4 regions of the Marinobacter fonticola genome follow, and region 3 is predicted to be linked to each of the others. Evidence: predicted binding sites of a transcription regulator. Region 3 holds the regulator's gene; each other region holds the start of a gene.
What was found. Region 3 encodes FliA, which starts transcription of late flagellar genes. Its sites were predicted from a motif close to CTAAAGTTTNNNNNNNNNNNGCCGNTAA; they were not measured.

Region 1: a site for FliA is predicted at 4,313-4,340, ahead of FXO11_RS12270 (flagellar protein MotY). Genes of this name have one in related genera too.
Region 2: a site for FliA is predicted at 905-932, ahead of fliD (flagellar filament capping protein FliD). Genes of this name have one in related genera too.
Region 4: a site for FliA is predicted at 3,839-3,866, ahead of FXO11_RS04820 (methyl-accepting chemotaxis protein). Genes of this name have one in related genera too.

What each region holds. Positions count from the first base shown of each region.
Region 1 covers NZ_CP043042.1:2,775,519-2,780,979, reverse strand. The annotation lists gene FXO11_RS12285 (SDR family oxidoreductase) at 318-2,303, shown strand; gene rnt (ribonuclease T) at 2,379-3,011, opposite strand; gene pyrC (dihydroorotase) at 3,173-4,213, opposite strand; gene FXO11_RS12270 (flagellar protein MotY) at 4,418-5,287, shown strand.
Region 2 covers NZ_CP043042.1:2,798,635-2,804,095, forward strand. The annotation lists gene fliD (flagellar filament capping protein FliD) at 1-862, opposite strand, end outside; gene FXO11_RS12370 (flagellar protein FlaG) at 1,076-1,501, opposite strand; gene FXO11_RS20575 (flagellin N-terminal helical domain-containing protein) at 1,574-3,019, opposite strand; gene FXO11_RS20580 (flagellin) at 3,401-4,909, shown strand; gene FXO11_RS12385 (tetratricopeptide repeat protein) at 4,971-5,461, shown strand, end outside.
Region 3 covers NZ_CP043042.1:1,601,942-1,607,402, forward strand. The annotation lists gene flhF (flagellar biosynthesis protein FlhF) at 1-461, shown strand, start outside; gene FXO11_RS07170 (MinD/ParA family protein) at 590-1,402, shown strand; gene FXO11_RS07175 (RNA polymerase sigma factor FliA) at 1,493-2,230, shown strand; gene cheY (chemotaxis response regulator CheY) at 2,429-2,815, shown strand; gene FXO11_RS07185 (protein phosphatase CheZ) at 2,832-3,617, shown strand; gene FXO11_RS07190 (chemotaxis protein CheA) at 3,631-5,461, shown strand, end outside.
Region 4 covers NZ_CP043042.1:1,079,208-1,084,668, forward strand. The annotation lists gene FXO11_RS04795 (D-alanyl-D-alanine carboxypeptidase family protein) at 1-276, shown strand, start outside; gene FXO11_RS04800 (HP0495 family protein) at 297-566, shown strand; gene lipB (lipoyl(octanoyl) transferase LipB) at 588-1,274, shown strand; gene FXO11_RS04810 (ABC1 kinase family protein) at 1,815-3,236, shown strand; gene FXO11_RS04815 (YqaA family protein) at 3,254-3,676, opposite strand; gene FXO11_RS04820 (methyl-accepting chemotaxis protein) at 3,956-5,461, shown strand, end outside.

The DNA.
Region 1 (5,461 bases), 1.2 Mb from region 3:
TGGGCGTCAACATGGAACAAGTGACAGGTGCGTGCCCAAAAGCTTGTGCTAGTCTCTTTGAGGAGCATTACGAGCGCTCTGTCTGGTGGTAGTGCGTGCTTCGCTGACGAGGCAGATCAAAAAGCTGTCAAAAATAGAGTAAATAATCTAATTTAAAACAGCGAGTTAAAGAGTAAATGCTCTAAAAAACAACAATACGTGCATACTGCACTTGAGTACAATTCGGCCGAATTTTTCGGGAACACGGCGTCGATGGGCTGTTGCTCGAGGCGGGGCCGGACATTCCAGACAATAGCAATAAGTGGATGGGGCAGATTATGGATTATTTCCTGACGGGTGGAACCGGGTTTATCGGACGGTTTTTAGTAGAAAAACTGCTTAATCGCGGTGGTACGGTTCACGTTTTGGTTCGCGAGCAATCGCTGGAGAAAGTGGATCGTTTGAGGGAGCGCTATGGCGTTGACGCGTCTCGCCTCAAGGCCGTCATCGGCGATCTGACCCAGCCGAATCTCGGTATTGAAGACGCAACGCTGGAATCCCTGAAGGGCAACATCCGCCACTTCTTCCACCTGGCAGCCGTGTACGACATGGGGGCCGATGAGGCCTCTCAGCGTGCGGCGAACATCGATGGAACTCATCAGGCTGTCGCTGCAGCGCAGGCTATGAACGCGGGCTGCTTCCATCATGTGTCCTCCATTGCCGCGGCTGGGCTGTTCAAGGGTACGTTCCGCGAGGACATGTTCGAGGAAGCCGAGCAGCTCGATCATCCCTATTTGCAAACCAAGCATGACGCGGAAAAGGTTGTCCGTTACGAGTGCAAGATACCCTTCCGTATTTATCGCCCGGGGATGGTGATTGGCCATTCCGAAACCGGGGAAATGGACAAGGTCGACGGCCCCTATTATTTCTTCAAGATGATCCAGAAGATCCGCTCCGCGTTGCCCCAATGGGTGCCGACAGTCGGTATCGAGGGGGGGCGTCTCAATATTGTTCCCGTGGATTTTGTGGCGAATGCGTTGGACCACATTGCTCACCTGGAAGGCGAGGACGGCAACTGTTTCCATTTGGTGGATACGGATCCCTACAAGATGGGGGAGATCCTCAATATTTTCTGCGAAGCGGGCCATGCACCGCGGATGGCCATGCGCGTGGACAGCCGCATGTTCGGTTTCATACCGCCGTTTATCCGTCAAAGCCTCAAGAATCTGCCGCCGGTTCGCCGGCTCACCAGTGCCATACTGGACGATATGGGCATTCCGCCCTCGGTGATGTCCTTCGTCAATTATCCAACCCGTTTTGACGCCCGGGAAACCGAACGGGTGTTGAAGGGAACCAACATCCAAGTGCCGCGCCTGACGGACTATTCGGCTGTGATTTGGGATTACTGGGAGCGCCACCTGGACCCGGATCTGTTCAAGGACCGCACGCTGAAGGGAACCGTCGAAGGCCGGGTCTGCGTGATTACTGGCGCTACCTCCGGTATCGGCTTGGCGACGGCGCAGAAGCTGGCGGACGCTGGGGCCATTCTGGTAATCGGGGCGCGCAAGCCGGAACGACTCAAGGAAGTTGCCAAATCGCTTGAGGAGCGGGGGGCGAGTGTTCACGCCTACCAATGCGACTTTTCCGATATGGCGCAATGCGACGAGTTCGTGAAAACCGTGCTGGACAACCACGGTCATGTGGATGTGCTGGTCAACAATGCCGGACGCTCAATCCGCCGGTCGCTGGACCTGTCGTTTGATCGCTTCCACGATTTCGAGCGCACGATGCAACTGAACTACTTCGGTTCTGTGCGTCTGATCATGGGCTTTGCGCCGAGCATGCTCGAGCACCGGCGTGGACACATCGTCAACATTTCCTCGATAGGGGTGCTGACCAATGCCCCGCGCTTCTCTGCGTACGTGGCTTCGAAGTCAGCCCTCGATGCCTTTAGCCGTTGTGCGGCAGCGGAGTGGTCGGACCGCCACGTCACGTTTACCACGATCAACATGCCGCTGGTAAAAACGCCGATGATTGCACCGACCAAGATCTATGATCAGGTGCCCACCCTGTCGCCCGACGAGGCGGCGGACATGGTCGCCGAAGCTATTATCCATCGGCCCAAGCGCATCGCTACACGATTGGGGACCTTTGCCCAGGTCCTGAATGCGCTGGCACCAAAAATGGGGGAAATTGTGATGAATACCGGATACCGGATGTTCCCGGATTCCGCCATTGCCTCCGGCGCGCGTGGTGCAAGACGACCCAAGGTATCCTCGGAGCAGGTGGCCTTCGCGGCGATCATGCGGGGTATTTACTGGTAACGTTCTGTACTGGTATACGACGGGGCGCCGGTGATGGCGCCCCTTTTTCGTTTTACTCGCCGTAGGTCATCGGATCTATTCGACTTCGTCCGCCAAGTCGCTCAGCGGTGGCGGGAATCCGCCGAGTTCTTTCCAGCGGTTGACGATCCCGCAGAACAGGTCGGCGGTTTTTTCGGCATCGTAGGCGGCGGAATGCGCTTCGCGATTACTGAAGGGAATACCCGCTAATTTACATGCCCGGGCCAGAACCGTATGGCCATAGGCAAGGCCTGCCAGGGTCGCTGTGTCGAAGGTCGAAAAAGGATGGAACGGATTACGTTTGATGCCGCAGCGATCAGCTGCTGCGAACAGGAAATTATGGTCGAAGGTGGCGTTGTGACCCACCAGAACCGCTCGCTTACAACCGTTATTCTTAACGGCCTTGCGGATGGGGCTGAAAATATCGGCGAGTGCATCGCTCTCGTGGACGGCTTCCCGGTCCGGGTCCCAGGGGTCAATCCCTGTAAAGTCCAGCGCCGACTGCTCCAGGTTGGCATTATCGAAAGGATGAACATGATGAGCCAGGGTTTCGCCCCGCTTTAACCAGCCATCGTCGTCCATTTCGATTAGCACCGCGGCGATTTCCAGCAGGGCATCAGTCCGGGAGTTGAACCCGCCGGATTCCACGTCGACGACTACAGGGAGGAAACCCCTGAACCGTGCGGCCATCGGAGAGGTCGGCTTATCTTCCTCAATCACTGCGTACCCTTACTGTTGATGTCTGAACTGTTGATGTCTGACTGTTGATATTTGGCGGCTACTGTTCAGTCACTTTGTGACCGGCACCTCTGGCGGCGCGTTGCTCTGGTCGCGCTCCATTTCGAACCGGATTATGCCGTTTCCTGAAGTCGCCAGCGAATCGCTTCGCCCGCCCGCAAAGGCGTGATGGAGCCTGAGCCGAGTGGCAGTGAGGCTGCCTGGGTCCAAGGCTCGCGCACCAGTGTAATCGTATCGCTATTGCGCGGCAGTCCATAGAAATCCGCACCATTAAAGCTGGCAAAGGCCTCTAGTTTCTCCAAAACGCCAAGATCGTCAAAGGCCTCCGCGTAGAGTTCGATGGCCGCCGGCGCCGAGAAGCAGCCGGCGCAGCCGCAGGCGGTTTCCTTGCGGCTGGTGTCGTGCGGCGCCGAGTCCGTGCCCAAAAAGAAACGGTTGTCGCCACTGACGACGGCATCTTGCAGTGCCTGCTGATGACGCTGGCGCTTCAGAATGGGCAGGCAATACAAGTGCGGGCGAATGCCTCCGACCAGCATGTGATTACGATTGTACAGCAAGTGCTGCGGTGTAATCGTTGCGCCCAGGTTGCGATCGCTGGCACGTACGAATTCCGCTGAGTCGGCGGTGGTGATGTGCTCCAGCACAATCCTCAGTTCCGGAAAGCGTTCGCGGGTGGGAGCCAGCACTCGGTCCAGAAAAGCTTTCTCGCGGTCGAAGATATCGATGTCGTTATCCGTGACTTCCCCGTGCACCAACAAGAGCATGCCGCAGTCGCTCATGGCCGCGAGTGCGGCATCGATGTTACGGATGTCGGTGACGCCGGAGGCTGAGTTGGTCGTGGCGCCAGCGGGATAGAGCTTGGCCGCGACAATGCCGGCATCACGTGCTTCAAGGATTTGTTCCGGCGTGGTTTGCTCGGTCAGATAAAGCGTAACCAGCGGATCGAATTGGGTCTTGGCGGGTAGGGCATCCAGAATCCGCTGCCGGTAGCCCAGCGCCTGCTCGGCATTGATCACCGGCGGTACCAGGTTGGGCATGATGATCGCGCGATGAAAGCAGCGTGCCGAGGCCGGTACCGTGTCGGCCAGCACCTCGCCGTCCCGGACATGCAGGTGCCAGTCGTCGGGGCGGGTTAGCGTCAAAGTTGTGGTCATGGATGTTCCTACGTACTGAACGGTGAATCTGTAATGCGCCGCAGTATACCAGAAGCCAGGCTCGCTTCGGATTGAAGTCTTTTTTCCGGTTGAATGGCCCTAAAGATTTCTCGCCCGTGGCCGATACTTGGAGTGACGGCAACTTACGCTCAACCGATGGCTCACGCGATGCGATATCCCTTTCGATCTCTACTGATTTTGCCCTTGCTCTGTATACCCGCCTTGGGCAGTGAGGCCGCCAGCTTTGGTGCCGGGATCGAGAACAGCCAATGGTATCTTGCGTCTTCTGTTTTTAGTTGCACGTTGACCCACGAGGTGCCCGGTTATGGGCGTGCGGTGTTCCAGCATCGGGCAGGGGAAAACCTGATATTTTTTCTCGAATCCGATATCCGTCTAATGAAAGCCGGGCGTGCGTCGCTGAATGTCGAGGCCCCGAGTTGGCGGCCCGGCGCCACGCCCCGGCCGTTGGGAGCGGTAAGTGTGAGCGACGACCGCCGCGCGGTGACGGTCGAGACGGCGCGTGCGATGGCGATGGTCGAAGGCTTGATGTCCGGTATGGCGCCGACGGTTACTAGCCATGCCCGCTACTCGCCGGAGCCGATTCGGGTCAGCGTTTCCAACATCAACTTTCCCGCGACATTCGGCGATTACAGAACCTGTGTCGCCAGCCTGCTACCGGTCAACTACGACCAAGTTCAGCGTTCGCGCATCCAGTTCAAACTGGATAGTGCCGAACTGAATAATGCGGATCTGGACCGGCTGGATAAGGTTATTCAGTTTGTCCAGGCCGATAGCACCATCAGTCAAATCTATGTCGATGGCCACACCGACAACAGCGGTAGCCGCATCCACAACCGTTCCCTGTCCGAAGAGCGCGCCAACGCAGTGGCCGAGTACCTCATAGCCAACGGCATCGCCCAGGATATGATCGTGGCCCGCTACCACGGCGAGCGTTATCCGGCGTCATCCAATCCGGCGGAAAACCGCCGCACGACGGTCAGGCTGGAGCGCCAAGGAGAGCGCCGCGGCCTGCAGCGTGCCGATGCCGATTTCGATCCCAGTAAGAATGGCTAATGTCCCGTTTTGGCTCCCGGCAGTCGATCAGGTTTGAATGCCGAGGCATCTTAGCCTGCCAATCCCGGCGATGTAGTGGATGTAGTGTCTTTTCCGTCAATCCAATTGGATGCGGGCCTGCGCTGCCGTACAATGTCGCCCCTCGTTGAGTTTCAGAGGATATCGGCAGCAGTT
Region 2 (5,461 bases), 1.2 Mb from region 3:
TCTGCTGCAACGTATTGAACTTATCTAGAAAGGTTTGAACCCGGTCCGCGACAGCTCCGGTATCTTGAGAAACCTTAACGGTCGAGGTTATACCTTCTGCTTTTAAGTCAAAGGTCAATCCATCGATGACATTTTCGATGGTGTTTGACTGTCGGGTGATGGATATCCCGTTAACCTGCACCACGGCATCTTTAGCCGCTACAGTTTCAGTTAAATTTTGAACGGTACCGTTGAAGGCAAAAGCCGATAGTCCGGCCGTGTCGGTATTGTTGCCGTCAGTGTCGTTCACCGAAATACTGATGGCATTGTCAGTGCCCGTTTCTTCCGAGGACAAAACCAGACGAAAGCCCGCCCCTGTATCGACAATACCGGCGGTTGCCCCGATATCGGCTTCGTTAATAGCGTCGGCTAAACCCTGAAGCGTGTTATTCGTACCGTCTATGGCGATATTTTTACTTTCACTACCGACAAAAACCGTCAGCGAGCCGGTACCGATCGTCGTGCTGTCTTTGCTGTCCCATGTTCCGGAAGCCAACGACTGCGACTGCGCAAGGCTGTCCACCTGAACGGTATAGCTTCCACGGCTGGCTTTGCTGCTATCGAGAGTGACCGCAACGTCTTCATTGGACGACGTGGCCGAGAACGATTTAAGGCCTTCCGGCGAACTGAGTTGACGCATCGGCAGGCGTAGTTCGGTAATTGCACTGCGCAGCGTGCCATAGGCAGAAATTAATGCCTCGGTACGCTGCTGGTTAAAGTCCAGCCGCTGGGTCGCCGGTTTACGTTCAGCTGTCACCAACTGGTCGACAAGATCCGAATTCAGAACCCCTGAACCAATGCCTAGTGAAGATATACCTGCCATAATTATTGCCTCCTCAGGAAGGCTGCATATCCATTTGTATGCTTATCGGCCAAAAGCGGCAAAACTTTGCCCTTATCGCCGTCGGAATTGTAACTAAATGTAGAGCGCCCACCCTCGCTTCTAGCGCCCTGAACGACAAACACCGCCGGCTCCTCACGGAGGCGGCGGTGCTGAAATACCGCTGTTTAAGGCCTAGGCGAAACCGGCAAAGGTTTACACTTCGATGTAAAACAACGTCAGCGGTTCATCCTGCTGCAATTTTTCGGCCAACCTTAAAGCCACATCATCAGGAATCTGCCGAACCACTTTATCCGTCTGCTGATCAACGACACGGACAATGGTCTTTCCGGAGTCATTGTCCACTTCAAATTGAAGATCACGCTGGACGGTTTGCACGAAGTCATTCAGCCGGGAAACCGCCTGATCGAGCGATTCCCTTTGGGCTTCACGCCGATCTTCCAGCCGCTCAATTCGTGTCGGTTGAGACTGTCTGGAAAGACCAACGGTAACACCCGCTTCCTGGACCCGAGCGGAAGGCTCATTTCCTTCTGCCTGAGGTGGCGCAGACGCCCGAGCCGGAGCTTGTTCACTGGAGCGAACCAGCTTCAAATCCGAGCTGTTCAGGTTTATGTCATTCATAGCTCACCTCGCTATCCTCTCACGGCGGAAAACCGGTCCCCGAAAGGACCGGCTGTTACCGCTCTACCCCTATTACTGCAGGAGGGAAAGAACCTGCTGCGGGCGGGCGTTGGCCTGCGCCAGGACTGAGATACCAGCCTGCTGCAGCACCTGAGACTTGGACAGCTTCGCCGTTTCAGAAGCGAAGTCAGCGTCCAGGATCCGGCTTTGTGCAGCCGAAAGGTTCTCAGAAGTGGTCGCAATCGCATCGATAGTCGATGTGAAGCGGTTCTGGATCGCACCCAGGTCAGCTCGCTGGCTGTTGATCGAGGTCAGAGCCGCATCGATAGTCGCAATCGCTTGGTTTGCACCGTCAGCGGTTGTTATATCTATTTCAGCGACACTCTGTAGCGCGCCGCTCTCAGATGTTGCGCTCACAACTTCGGCAGAGTTGCCAACGATGCTGAAGGCTGAGCTTGAGCTGAAGTCAACCTCACCGGTCACACGGGTACTGTCGTTACCACCAGCCACTAGACTCGCGGTCGAACCATCAGCCGAAGTCACGGTGACGTTCGCGGAGGAATCGGCGATAACGATATCTTCGCCAGCCTCACTCTCCAGCAATACGTTGCCAGAATCATCCAGACTTGCAGTGATGCCGGTTGTCGCAGAGGCGTCGTTAATAGCTGTTACCAAGGCGCTATTGTCGCCACTCTCAACGGTAGCCGAGATCGTGACCGCTGAACTGTTCTCGCCGGTCAGATCAAAAGAGACCGTGCCCGCGGAAAGTCCGGAAATGGTCGCTTCGGTGTAGGCATCGGCGCTAACCCCTGTCTTCGAACTCAGGTCGTTAACTGCACTGGCGACATCGCTGGCCGTCGCATTCGCACCGAACTCGGCCAGTTCGGTGACACCATTACCCGACACCGTGATGTTGCCTGCAGCAACACCGTTACCAGCCGGCGCATCTGTGGCAGCCGCAGTTAGGTTGCCGGAGAGAGTGCCATTACTGGTATCCGCGGTGTAGTTGCCGATATCAGTGGCACGCGCGCTACCGAGGGATACGTTAATGGTCTGGTTAGCGTTGGCGCCCACCTGGAACTGGGAGTTGGTGAAGTCACCGTTCAGCAGAGTGCGGCCGTTAAAGTTGGTGGTGTCCGCTACGCGGTTCAGCTCTGCCTGCAGCTGTGTAACCTCAGCCTGCAATGATTTGCGGTCGGTAGCCGAGTTGGTGTCGTTGGCAGACTGGACAGACAGCTCACGAATACGCTGGAGCAGATCTCCCGCCTGACCCAGAGCGCCTTCAGCGGTCTGCGCCAGGGAGATACCGTCGTTGGCGTTGCGCTGGGCAACGTTCAAACCACGGATCTGCGCATCGAAACGCGAGGCAATTGCCAGACCGGCGGCGTCGTCTTTGGCCGAGTTGATACGCAGACCGGAGGACAGACGCTCAAGAGCCTGATCGGACAGAGACTGTGACTTGCTCAGATTGTTCTGTGCGCTGAGTGACGCAACGTTGGTGTTAATACCGAGAGCCATGATGCTTCTCCTAAAACCTATAAAGTTTCTCTTGGAAGAGGTCTGACGCCCGATCGTTTTATATTGGTGCGCCGCCCTGCTGTAATGCTTAACGGCGCCTATTAAAGTTCCTTTAGAAAAACTTCGGCTTTTATTGTTAAGTAATGTAAAAGCGGCAAAAGACTGCCATTCCCGTGCTTTCCAGACGTTTCCTTGACGCCGCTCAATGGCATCCAAAAATCCATTTATCTTATTTTTCAAATAGTTAAACGAATAAATTGAAAACTGGCACGGCCTTCGCTTATTGCCGCTTAGGAATAATTTTTCTGATAACGGCCGGCAGGGCGTCCACATACAAACGGGCCTGAGCTACCGGCTTCTCTTACTAAGAGGGAGATCGATATGCCTCAGATCATCAACACCAATATTGCCTCGCTGAACGCCCAGCGGAACCTGAACACGTCACAACGTGATGCGGACACTGCCCTCCAGCGCCTGTCTTCCGGTCTGCGTATCAATTCAGCCAAAGACGATGCCGCCGGCTTGGCCATTTCGGAACGCTTCACTTCACAAATTCGCGGCCTCGACCAGGCTGTCCGCAACGCGAACGACGGCATTTCCCTGGCCCAGGTCGCAGAGGGCGCACTGGACGAATCCGGCGAAATTCTTCAGCGTATCCGTGAGCTGGCTATCCAGTCGGCCAACTCCACTAACTCATCTTCCGACCGTGCTGCCTTGCAAAGCGAAGTCAACCAGCTCAAGCAGGAACTACAGCGCGTAGCCGAAACCACTGAGTTCAACGGTCTTAAGCTTCTGGACGGTTCGTTCCAGGCCCAGACCTTCCAGGTTGGCGCCAACGAAAACCAGAGTATTGCGGTCTCCGTCTCCGGCGCGACTAACGACGACCTGGGTAACTATGAAGTCCGGCGCGCTAACGATCAGGCTAATCTTGGCTCGGGCTCGCCCTCAACGGCTGAAGCCAATCTGACCAACGCGGAAGCAAACCATCCGGTAGCAGCACAGAACCTAACGATCTCCAGCGCACTTGACCAGGTGACCATCCCTGTTAATGCCGGCGCGACGGCTGCGGAGATCGCCGCCGAAGTAAATAAGGAAGTCGAGCGCACCGGTGTGAGTGCAACCGCAAGCACAGAGACCACATTGACCACCGATGCTGCCGGCACAGTCACGTTCGATCTGGACTCCGGCGGAGAGGTATCCACCATCTCGGCCTCAATCACCGATCCCAACGACCTCAACGAACTCGCTTCGGTCATCAACAAGGCATCCGGTCAGACGGGGATAAATGCACGGGTCGAAGACAGTACGTTGGTACTCACACAGGATGCCGGTAAGGATATCCGGATCGAGAACTTCTCGCATAGCGGCCCGGGTAACCTCACTGTGGCTGGCGAAACCGGCAGCGGCGCGTCAACTCAACTGGTGGGCAACGATCCGAACCTGGACTCTGTACTTATCACCGGTACCGTCGACTTCTCGTCCTCGGGTTCGTATGCCGTAACGTCTGACATCGACAACACGGCGGGCTCGCTGTTCGATACTGCTGCGCGCACCCCCGTCGGAGCTGAGAGGCAGACCGTGTCCAGCATCGATATCAGTACGGTTGAGGGGGCCAACCGCGCAATTTCAATCGTGGACGGTGCCCTAGCCGTCGTAAATGGTATCCGTGCAGACCTGGGCGCAGTTCAATCACGCTTCGAGTCCACCATTGCCAACCTGAGTACAACTTCGGAGAACTTGAACGCCGCCCGTTCGCGGATCCAAGATGCCGACTTTGCATCGGAAACCGCGGAATTGGCACGGACTCAGGTCCTCCAGCAGGCGGGCCTGTCGATCCTGGCCCAGGCCAATGCCCGTCCGCAGCAGGTGTTGCAGCTTCTACAGGGCTAAACTAGCCTTTTCGGGGTGGTGTTTTGGCGCCACCCCGATAAACCCTCTCATAGGATAAACCGTGAATATACCCTTACTTGAAAAGAAGTTATTCACAGGCGATACAGCCGGCTTCAAGTCAGACCTTTTCACCATTTTGTCCAAGATTGAGGGCGGTTATCCCATATTGGGCGGCGACCAGAAGATAGCGGATGGTTCGACGCGCTCGTTTGCGGGTTTACAACCTCTTCACGAAACCGCCTCCCTATTTAGCAATCAGAACGCAGTCCAGCAGCTGGCAACGAGCATTACTGCCTTCCTGAGCTCCGGCAATCTTGAGCTGACATCCCAGGAAATTCATAAGCTGATTGTCTGCAAGCATATCCTCACGGATATTTTCTATACTTCCGACTACGGCAATCTCGACCACATTCTGTACTATCGCGGAATCTGGAGCGCCGAAAGTGGATTTAGCCTGAACAAGGATTCGGACGTCCTGTTGCTACTCATCTGCTGGACGATGAACAGTCGTATCGCTCTCCCGGCAGATGTACTGAGGGAAAGGGTTCCCCA
Region 3 (5,461 bases):
TTCTTAATGTGCCGGTGCGGGTGGTGGATGAAAGCCACTCGCTCGACCGTATTTTGGACGATCTGACGGACAAGCGCCTGGTGCTGATCGACACCGCCGGCCTGACCCATTCCGATCGGGGACATCAGGAACAGCTCAATGAACTGGTGTCCAGCTACCACCCGATCAAGCCTTATCTGGTGCTGGCTGCAACCAGTCAGCCGCGCATTATGAAATCCACATGGCATTGCTATAAGATGGCGAAGCCTGCCGGATGTATCATGACCAAGCTGGACGAAGCATTGACCCTCGGCGAAGTGCTCGGGTTTGCCATGGAGACGGGTCTTCGCGTGGCTTATTATACCGACGGTCAACGTATCCCAGATGATATCCATCCGGCGCAATCGGTGCCGCTCGTACGCCTGGGCGTCGAGCGAATGCGCGAGGCTAGAGAGGCGACTATGGTTGCAGCGGGCGCTTGAATCAGGGAGCCTCTGGCAGTGTTTGGGGCTGTTCGATGCCCAGCTTCTGCCTTGGCGAAGCCTGAAAGTGGCTGGCCCTCGGGCGGCAATCAATAAACAAAATACCTTCGCGAGAGACCGTATCCGGCATGAGTAGACCAAATCCGGTTCAGGTAATCGCCGTATCCGGCGGCAAAGGGGGCGTTGGCAAGAGTAACGTCTCAGTCAATCTGGCTATTGCCCTGGCGCAGATGGGGCGTCGCGTTGTCGTCCTGGATGCCGATCTGGGACTGGCCAACATCGACGTGTTGTTAGGCATCACAGCCAACCGCAACCTGGCCGATGTGTTGTCCGGCGAATGCGAACTTCGGGACGTCCTTGTGGATGGCCCTGGCGGTATCAAAATCGTGCCGGCCTCTTCCGGTACTCAGCGCATGACGCAGCTGACCATGATGGAGCATGCCGGCCTTATCAATGCGTTTAGCGACTTGGGTGATCAAATCGACGTCCTGATCGTCGATACGGCGGCCGGGATCTCCGAGGGTGTGATTAGCTTCTTGCGGGCCTCCCAGGAGTTATTGCTGGTCGTCTGCGATGAACCGACCTCCATTACCGACGCCTATGCCCTGATCAAGTTAATGAATCGCGATCATGGGGTTAGCCGTTTTCGCATCCTCGCCAACCAGGTTCGCAACGATCAGGAAGGCAAGCATCTTTTTGGCAAGCTGACCCGCGTTACCGAGCGCTTCCTGGATGTTGCGCTACAATATGAGGGCATGGTTCCTTACGACGAGGCCGTTAAGAAAGCGGTTCAACGCCAGCGTGCAGTACTCGATGCCTATCCGCGGGCAAAGGCGTCGCTGGCTATCAAGGCGTTGGCACAGAGGGTCGACAACTGGCCGTTGCCGTCATCGCCCCGGGGTCACCTTGAATTCTTCGTTGAACGCCTTGTGGATGTCTGAAACGCATCCTGAGCGACGGATTTGACGGTCGATCATTTTCTGGAGCTTCCGGCTGAACGACGGGCTCCCTGAGTTGGGCAATCCGAATTCATGAAGTTGGCAAAAGGCCTGGGAATCTACCATCAAACCAGCGAGCGTAAAGCGCATGACTTAGTCGAGCTGCATGCGCCGCTGGTTAAGAAAATCGCGCTGCATCTCCTGGCGCGTCTACCTGCCTCTGTTCAGTTGGAAGACCTCATGCAGGCCGGCATGATTGGGCTGCTGGAGGCTGCGCAGAAGTATGAGGCTACCAAAGGGGCATCCTTCGAAACCTATGCGGGCATCCGTATCCGTGGCGCCATTGTCGATGAAATTCGCAAAGGCGACTGGGTACCCCGTTCCGTACACCGCAATTCCCGGCGTATTGCCCAGGCGATCAAGGCGGTCGAGGGTCGCACGGGGCGCGAGGCCACCGATGCCGAGGTGGCTGAAGAGCTCGATATGCCACTGTCCGAATACCACGCCTGCCTGGCTGATTCCAGCGGCGGACGACTTTTTAGTCTCGATGAGCTAAATGAATCCGGCGACGTGCCGATAACCAATGAAGACAGTGGTGCTGACGTACCGTTCGAGGCCTTATCTTCGGAAGGTTTCCGGCGCAGTCTGGCCGAGGCCATTAGCAGTTTGCCCGAGCGCGAGAAGCTGGTTCTTAGCCTTTACTACCAGGAAGAGCTGAACCTCAAGGAGATCGGTGCCGTCATTGGGGTGAGCGAGAGCCGGGTCAGTCAGATTCATAGTCAGGCAGCCTTGCGGCTGAAGGCCCGGTTGAGCGGGTGGCAGGCGGCCTGAGCGCACATTTAAATTGTAGTTTTTGGTAAGGGGCGCTTTACAGATCGCGCCAAGCGGACAGAATAGGCAATGCTTAGAAACTGCTAGGCTGGTGTAGGGCTTAGGCCCTTTTGTCGGGTAGGAGATTCGAGCTCCTATAACGCACTAAGCAAGTTCACGAGTCGTTGCTTTTCCGGGCTTTAATGAGTGGAGGTCCCATTGGACAAGAACATGAAAATTCTGATCGTGGACGATTTTTCCACGATGCGGCGGATCATTAAGAATCTGCTTCGCGACCTTGGTTTCACCAATACCGACGAAGCGGACGATGGCAATACAGCGTTGCCCATGCTTAAAAGCGGCAAATACGACTTCCTAGTCACCGACTGGAACATGCCTGGGATGTCCGGGTTCGAGCTGCTGCAGGCCGTGCGCGCGGACGCCAACCTGAAGAGCCTCCCGGTGCTGATGGTGACCGCCGAAGCCAAGCGCGACCAGATCGTTGCTGCGGCCCAGGCGGGTGTCAACGGTTACGTGGTCAAGCCTTTTACAGCGGCAGTCCTGAAGGAAAAGATCGAGAAGATCTTCGAACGCATTCAGTCCTGAGTAGTAGAGCGCCATCATGGGTAATCCAGAAAATAATACCGGTAAGCTCGACCCGGAAGTCGTCGAGAAGCTTCAGCTTCAGGCCAGCGAGCTTAAGGCCATGGTGGACGCCGGGGATTACCCTGCAGCCATGCGCCTGATCGATGAGCTGAACGATGTGCGTGATCAGAGTCTCTACCGGGAAGTCGGCCGGTTGACGCGTAGCCTCCACGAAGCCATCCGTAATTTCCAGATCGATGCACAGAACCCCGAGCAGCGCGAAGCCCTGTCGATGATGGCCGATGCCTCGGATCGTCTGACGTACGTGGTGCAAATGACCGGCAACGCCGCCAATCGCACCATGGATCTCGTGGAAGAGGCCATGCCGAAGGCCAATGCCATGAAAGAACAGGCGCAGGCGCTGAGAGCCGAGTGGCACAAGTTGCGTCGCCGGGAAATGGACGCCAGCGAATTCCGCGAGCTGTACCAGCGCATTGACGCTTTCTTCGAGCACACCGCGAACGATGCCGAAGTGATCTACGGGCACCTCTCGGAGATCCTGTTGGCGCAGGATTTCCAGGATCTGACGGGCCAGGTTATCCAGAAGGTCACCACCCTGGTCAAGGACGTCGAAGAGCATCTGTTGAACCTTGTGGTGATGGCCAGTCACGTTGACCAGATTACTGGCACGGTCCACGAAATGGGTGACGTCAAAGAGAATATCGAGAAAGGTGTAGGGCCTCAGATGCGCGCCGAAGAGCGCGAAGATGTCGTCTCCGATCAGGATGATGTTGATGATCTCCTGTCTAGCCTTGGTTTTTGATTGAGGACATCGTATGGCGTTTGATGCTGACGAAGAGATACTCCAGGATTTTCTGGTCGAGGCCGGTGAAATTCTCGAAAAGTTGTCCGAGCAGTTGGTGGATCTCGAACAGAATCCGGACGATAGCGATCTCCTGAATGCCATTTTCCGCGGCTTCCACACCGTCAAGGGTGGGGCGGGCTTTCTCCAGCTCGATGCGCTGGTTAACTGTTGTCATTCGGCGGAAAACGTTTTCGACATCCTGCGCAACCATAAGCGGAGGGTCGACTCGGAATTGATGGACGTTGTGCTTGAAGTACTCGACAACGTCAACGCCATGTTCGACCAGGTTCGCAACCGGGAGGAGCCGACCCCGGCCGATCCGGCCCTGATTGCGTCCCTCGACGCCCTGGCGAAACCACAGGCCGACGATGAGCCTGCCGAGCAACCCGCCGCCGTCGCAGCCCCGGAGTCTGAAGCTGCGGATACGTCCTCTGCCGAGGGCGACGGCGACAGCGATATTACCGACGACGAATTCGAACGGCTGCTCGATGCGCTGGAAGGCGAGGGCGAGGCGCCCTCCGGGGAGAACGCATCTTCTGCCAGCGGCGATGACATTTCCGATGACGAATTCGAGCAGCTTTTAGACAACCTGCACGGTCAGGGCAAGCACGGTGGCGCGCCGGCAGCCGCCGCAGACGATACCAGCGCTAAATCCGCCGGCGGCGATGACATCAGTGACGACGAATTCGAGTCGTTGCTGGACGAGCTGCATGGCAAGGGACAGTTTAAAGGCACCGTGGATGAGGCGGCTGGCGAAGAACCGGCAGCCAAACCCAAAACCGAGGGAGCCGCATCCGGTGGTGGCAGCGATCTGATCTCTGACGACGAGTTCGAAAGTCTGCTCGATGAATTGCATGGCAAAGGCAAGTCACCGGCGCCTGAAGCCACAGCGGACAAAGCCGCCAAATCCAAGCCCGGATCGTCCAAACCTGAGCCGGCTAAGCCTGAACCGAAGAAAGCCGAAAAACCGGCTGCCAAGGCACCGGTAGGCAAAGACGAGGCCAAGGCACCGGCCGCGGCACCTGCCGTACCGTCGCGCGATTCGGCACCGGCAGCGGAGACCACCGTTCGTGTGGATACCAAGCGCCTGGACGACATCATGAACATGGTGGGCGAGCTGGTGCTGGTCCGTAACCGGCTACAGCGTTTAGGTGCGGCGAGCGAAGACGAGCACATGCAGAAGGCGGTGTCTAATCTGGACGTCGTCACAACGGACCTGCAATCCGCCGTTATGCAGACCCGGATGCAGCCGATCAAGAAGGTTTTCGGGCGTTTCCCGCGGGTCGTGCGCGATCTGGCGCGAAGCCTGAAAAAAGAAATTAACCTCGTGATGCACGGGGAAGAAACCGACCTGGACAAGAACCTGGTCGAAGCCCTGTCGGACCCGCTGGTTCACTTGGTGCGCAACTCGGTCGATCACGGTATCGAGACGCCGGAGGTGCGAGAGGCGGCGGGCAAGCCGCGCGTCGGTAAAGTGACTTTGTCAGCGCAGCAGGAGGGCGATCATATCCTTCTGATGATCGAGGACGACGGCGCCGGTATGGACCCTGACAAGCTGCGGCAAAAGGCGGTGGAAAAGGGTCTTTACGATCAGGATGCTGCGGACCGCCTGACCAATACCGAATGCTACAACCTGATTTTTGCGCCCGGCTTTTCCACTAAGGACCAGATCTCCGACGTGTCCGGGCGAGGCGTGGGCATGGATGTGGTCAAGACCAAGATCAGCCAGCTCAACGGGACCTTGCATGTCGAGTCCGCGAAAGGAAAGGGCTCGAGCATCATTATCAAGGTGCCGCTGACCC
Region 4 (5,461 bases), 520 kb from region 3:
GGCGCCTCAGATTCGGTCCAAATGGGTGTCGCGGAAGATGCCATCGTCACCATTCCCCAGGGCAGCAAAGGTTCTCTGGAATCAGTGATGGATATCGATTCGGTGATTAAAGCGCCCATCCAGGCAGGGCAGGAGCTCGGTCAGATTCGGGTCATGCTCAACGGCGAGGAAATCGTCAACCGGCCGGTCGTTGCGCTCGAAGAAGTGCCCGAAGGCGGTTTCTTTAAGCGTATCTGGGATACCATCAAGCTCTTCTTTGTGCAGTTGTTTAGCTAAGCGCGGGCGAGGACCATGTTATGACTGAACCGCAACCGCCGAAAATCGAGTTTCCCTGCGACTACGTTATCAAGGTCATCGGGACTGCGGCTCCGGATTTCCGGGATTTTGTGTTAAACGTCGTCGAGCGCCATGCACCCGGTATTACCGATGCCGACGTTACCGTCAATGATAGCCGCCAAGGGCGTTTCTCCTCAGTTCAGCTCAAGATCGTGGCTACCGGCGAGCCGCAGCTCAAGGCCCTTTTCGAAGAGTTGAAGGCGAGCGGTCGCGTACACATGGTCCTGTAATAGGAATAACCCGGTAGCGTTATGGATCAACCCAAATTGCCCGTCACTATTCGCCATCTGGGGCTCCAGCCTTACCTGGAAACATGGGAGGCGATGAAGACTTTTACCGCTGAGCGCGGCCCGGAGACGACAGACGAACTCTGGTGCCTGGAGCACCCGCGGGTTTATACCCAAGGGCAGGCGGGGAAGGCCGAACATATCCTGGCACCGGGCGATATTCCGGTGGTCCAGGTAGACCGCGGCGGCCAGGTCACTTATCACGGCCCCGGGCAACTGGTGGTTTATCTGCTGATTGACCTACATCGAGCCCATTTTGGCGTGCGTCATCTGGTGAGCGCCATAGAAGATTCCATCGTAGAGCTGTTGGCGGATCTGGATATTGACGCCGCACCTCGCCCGGACGCGCCGGGGGTCTACACCCAGGGCACCAAGATCGCCTCGCTCGGACTGCGTATCCGGCGTGGGTGTTCCTTCCACGGCTTGGCTCTCAATGTCGATATGGACTTGGAACCCTTCCGCCGTATCAACCCTTGCGGTCTGGCCGGCATGGCCATGTCGCAAGTCATCGACTATGCACCGGATGCCACGATGCCCCAGGTGCAGGAAACGCTGGTGATGGCCTTGGCGCGCAGGCTCAATCTTGAGATCTCCGGCAAGGCCACCCGCCTGCCGGATGGTGGCGCCGCACTCTCGCCGCCTGTCGCCTGACGGGCTCCCGGCCCGTCGTTCTGCCTGTTGCTCGACTGCTTTCCCGTCCGTTATAGCTTGCGATTCGTGAATTCCACGTCATCGCGTCCCTTTGCCGGATGGCCCACAGGATCCAGAAAACTTGGATGCCTTAGGCGTCATTGTTAGCGTTGTCGTTACTATTCGCGTTGGATCGACTCGTCGTTCGTTGCAGTATTTGCCCCTCTCGCTCTACGTTAAATTGTTAATGACGCCTTAGGTGTCATGTTTGTAGGGGCAGCGATCGGTCTGGCTCCAGCCGTATTCCATTGGCTTGGGAAACGGGTTGTGAGCGACCGGTGGGTGATCAACTCTCGGGCTATCTCACGTATAGTCGGATGAATAGCGCTTTACGCTGTATTAATAGGGTTAAAGGTAGCGCCAAGCCCTGTATTGATACAGTCAACTCCTGTGTAGTATCGATAGGGGCGTGCTCTGTGTCGAAAAGAACGCCCTGCAGAAAGCCGTCAGCCGCTTCCCGTCAGCCGGGATGCGCCATTCATCAGCTTTTTGGGACCCTTGATGACTACCAAAAAACCGCGTACTTCAGTCGCCCGCATCAAAACCGGTAGCTTTGAGCGCCGTCTCAGTCTCACCCGGGCCGGCCTCTTTGCCGGATCTCGCATGGCGACCCATATGGCGACTAACTGGTTTGGCAGCCGCGACCGGCGCGAGGCCCGGCACCGCAAGATGCTGTCCAGCCAAGCCGAATTCCTGGTCGAAGAGTTAGGTAAGCTAAAAGGCAGTGTCGTTAAGATCGGCCAGGTGATGGCCCTCTATGGCGAGCACTTCCTGCCGGAAGAAGTCACCGAGGCCCTGCATACGCTGGAAGACCAAGGCACCTCGTTGGCCTGGCCCTCAGTGGAAAAGGTCCTCAAGCGCGAGCTGGGCGAGGACCGACTGGCCCAGCTCGATGTGGATCCCGAACCCATCGGCGCCGCCTCCCTGGGGCAAGTTCACCGGGCAGTACGCAAGTCCGATGGTCTCGAGTTGGTGTTGAAGGTTCAGTATCCCGGTGTGGATGAAGCGGTGGACAGCGACCTTAACGCCGTGGCCCAGATCCTGAAGATGGCGCGCCTGGTGTCGTTTGGTCCGGAGTTCAACGACTGGCTTGAAGAAGTCCGCACCATGATGCATCGAGAAGTGGACTACGCCCTGGAGGCCCGCACCACCGAACACTTCCGTCAGATGCTGGAAGGCGACGAGCGTTACGTGGTGCCGCGAGTTCTTCAGGAATATTCCACCTCACACGTTATGGCTTCGACCTATGAGTCGGGTTGGCCGGTGGGCTCCGAGCAGGTCGCCAACCTGCCGGTCGAGCGCCGTAGTGACTTGGGCCGCGCTGCGTTAGAGCTGTTCTTTAAAGAGTTGTTTGAGTGGGGCGAGATCCAGACTGATCCCAACTTCGGCAATTATCGCATTCGCATCGCCGAGGATGCCGGCACCGATACCGACCAAATGGTGCTACTCGATTTCGGCGCGGTGCAGCGCTATTCGGACGTGTTTCTCGACCCGGTCCGCTCAATGATCAAAGCGTCCTACGAGCAGGATCTGCAACGGGTTGTCGAGGGCGGTATCAAACTGAACTTCATGAGCACCGACTGGCCCGACGACATACTCACGCGCTTCGGCGAGGTCTGCATGTCGGTGTTGGAGCCACTGGCCCCGGCTAATGGCCACTGGCCCGATTACGCCGTTAACGAGAATGGCCAGTATCGCTGGAAGCAGAGCGACCTGCCTTCCAGAGTTGCGCGGCAGGCGGCGAAGTCGGCAATCAGTCGTTATTTCCGTATCCCGCCCAAGGAATTTGTTTTTCTAAACCGTAAGCTGATCGGCGTTTATACGTTTATCGCCGTACTGGGCTCGGAATTCAACGGTGAGGATTTGTTGCGAGCCTACATCTACGATGAGCCGGCGGAAGGCGACCAACGCCCGGCGAATTGACTTGAATCAGAGACTCCTCAGGTGGCCTCAAACACGACCCAGAGCACGAGGGCATAGCGGATGCCCTTGCCGATGGCCACCAGCACAATAAAGTTGAGCCAGGGCACGCGCATGATGCCGCCAATCAAGGTGAGCGCATCCCCACCCACGGGCAGCCAGGCCATTAGCAATGACCATTGGCCAAAGCGGTTGAAGCGTGCCTGGGCCGCTTCCAGCTGCTTCTCGCTCATCGGAAACCAGCGTTTGTGTCGAAAGCGCTCCACCTGCCGACCGATCCAGCCATTAAGAACCGAGCCCAGGGTGTTGCCCGCAGTAGCGCACGCCCATAGCCCCCATGCCGAGAATCCCTGGGTTACAAGCCCTCCCAGCAGCACTTCCGAGTAGGCCGGAAGTAGGGTCGCCGCAGCAAAGGCGGTGAAGAACAGGGATAGATAGGCCAAGGGATCTCCAAGTCGATTACACAGTGTAGTGGTTTGCCCGGCAGCATCGCACTATCGTTACCCGTTGACATAGCGTGGATAGCGTCAGCGTCGATGCGCCAGCATTCATGCAGTGCCAGTGTGAACGCAACGGCCTCGATGTGCCGTAGCCTGCTGCCGGCTTTCAAGGAATGTCCAGGGTGGCCGATAACCTATTTTGTCAGTCCCCTGAATCCAGGAACAGGACTGACGGGCTCTAGCCTGCCGAGCGAGGCTTAAACTGTTGGATCCGGGATCTCCATGAAAAAACTTTCGCTGAAACTGAAACTCTACGCACTGGTCATCGCACTGCTGCTTCTGATGGGTGTGAGTATGATCCTCACGGCCCAGATTTCACTCGCCAAAATGGAAGCTCGTATTACGGATGATACCGGGACGTTGGTTCAGGATATCGTGGTTGAGCGGTTGCGCGCCACGGCAGGCCAATATGGCGAGATGGTCGCCGGCATTTTCAACCGCGCCTACAAGATTCCCGAGACCTTTCGTGAGGTGATTCACCGTAACGTGGAAGGCTCCGACTCGGCCCGTATGGGACGCCGCGATCTGATGGAAACCGCCGGAGCCATCCTCGCAGGTCAACCGGAGCTGAGTTCTATCTACGCCCAGTTCGAGCCCGATGCCTACGATGGCCAGGATCGCTACTTCACCGGCGGCGTCGAAGAACACAGCAGTGACGAGGGTACACTCGAGATCTACTACTATCGCGGCCCGCAAGGGAAAATCCTGTTCAGCCGCACCGAGGATCCGTCCAGCAAGTACCTTGACGGCCTCAACGAATTCGGTCTCCGCGAAGCGGAGTGGTACCTCTGCTCCAAGGAAAAACTCAAACCGTGCACCATGGAGCCTTACCTGTATGAGATCAGCGAAGGTTATACCGAGCTGATGACCAGTCTGGTGATGCCGATCTTCAATCAGGGTGAGTTTGCCGGCGTCGTGGGGACGGACATCAACCTGTCCACGATCCAGAAAACCTTGCGCCAGGTCAGCCAGAATCTGTATGGCGGGGCCGGACGTGTGACCTTGATCAGCGATATCGGGCTGATCGCCGGTTCCAGCCATTACACCGATCATCTGGGGCGTCCGCTGAAAGAAGCGCTACCGGAGTGGGCCGAAGATTACCGCGCACTGGCGAGGAATGGTGCCGAGGACGTGCTCGATAACGGTGAGGATATCGCCGTGGCCTATCCGATTCATATCAAGGCATCGAATACGCTGTGGTCAATGGTCATCGAATTGCCCCGGGACGTGGCCCTGGCGGAATTGAAGCAGGTCAATAGCTTGCTGTCCGAGCAGGTAGACGCGACCGCGGCTCGCCAGATGACGGCGGGCGTCGTGGTTTCTATTATTTCTCTGCTGCTGCTGGTGGTGCTGGTGCGCTCGGTGACGCGTCCGCTGGACCAAATTCGTGATCGCATGGCCAACCTGGCCAGCGCCGAGGGCGATCTGACCCAGGAGTTGACGATCGATACTCATGCCGAGCTGATCGCACTAGCGGAGGGGTTTAATGCCTTCCTTGCCAAGCTGAGGAACATGATCAACGACCTGAAGTCGATCAACCGTGCGGTCAGTGATCAGTCCGAGGATGTGAGCCGCATTGCCGGCGAAACCGAGCAGAACACCAGCCGTCAGCATGGCGAGATCGATAGCGTCGTTACCGCCATGAACGAAATGTCCGCCGCCGCCAGTGAAGTGGCGACCTTTGCCGCCGAAGCAGCAGGCAATGCGCGTGAGGCGAGCGAGGGTGTG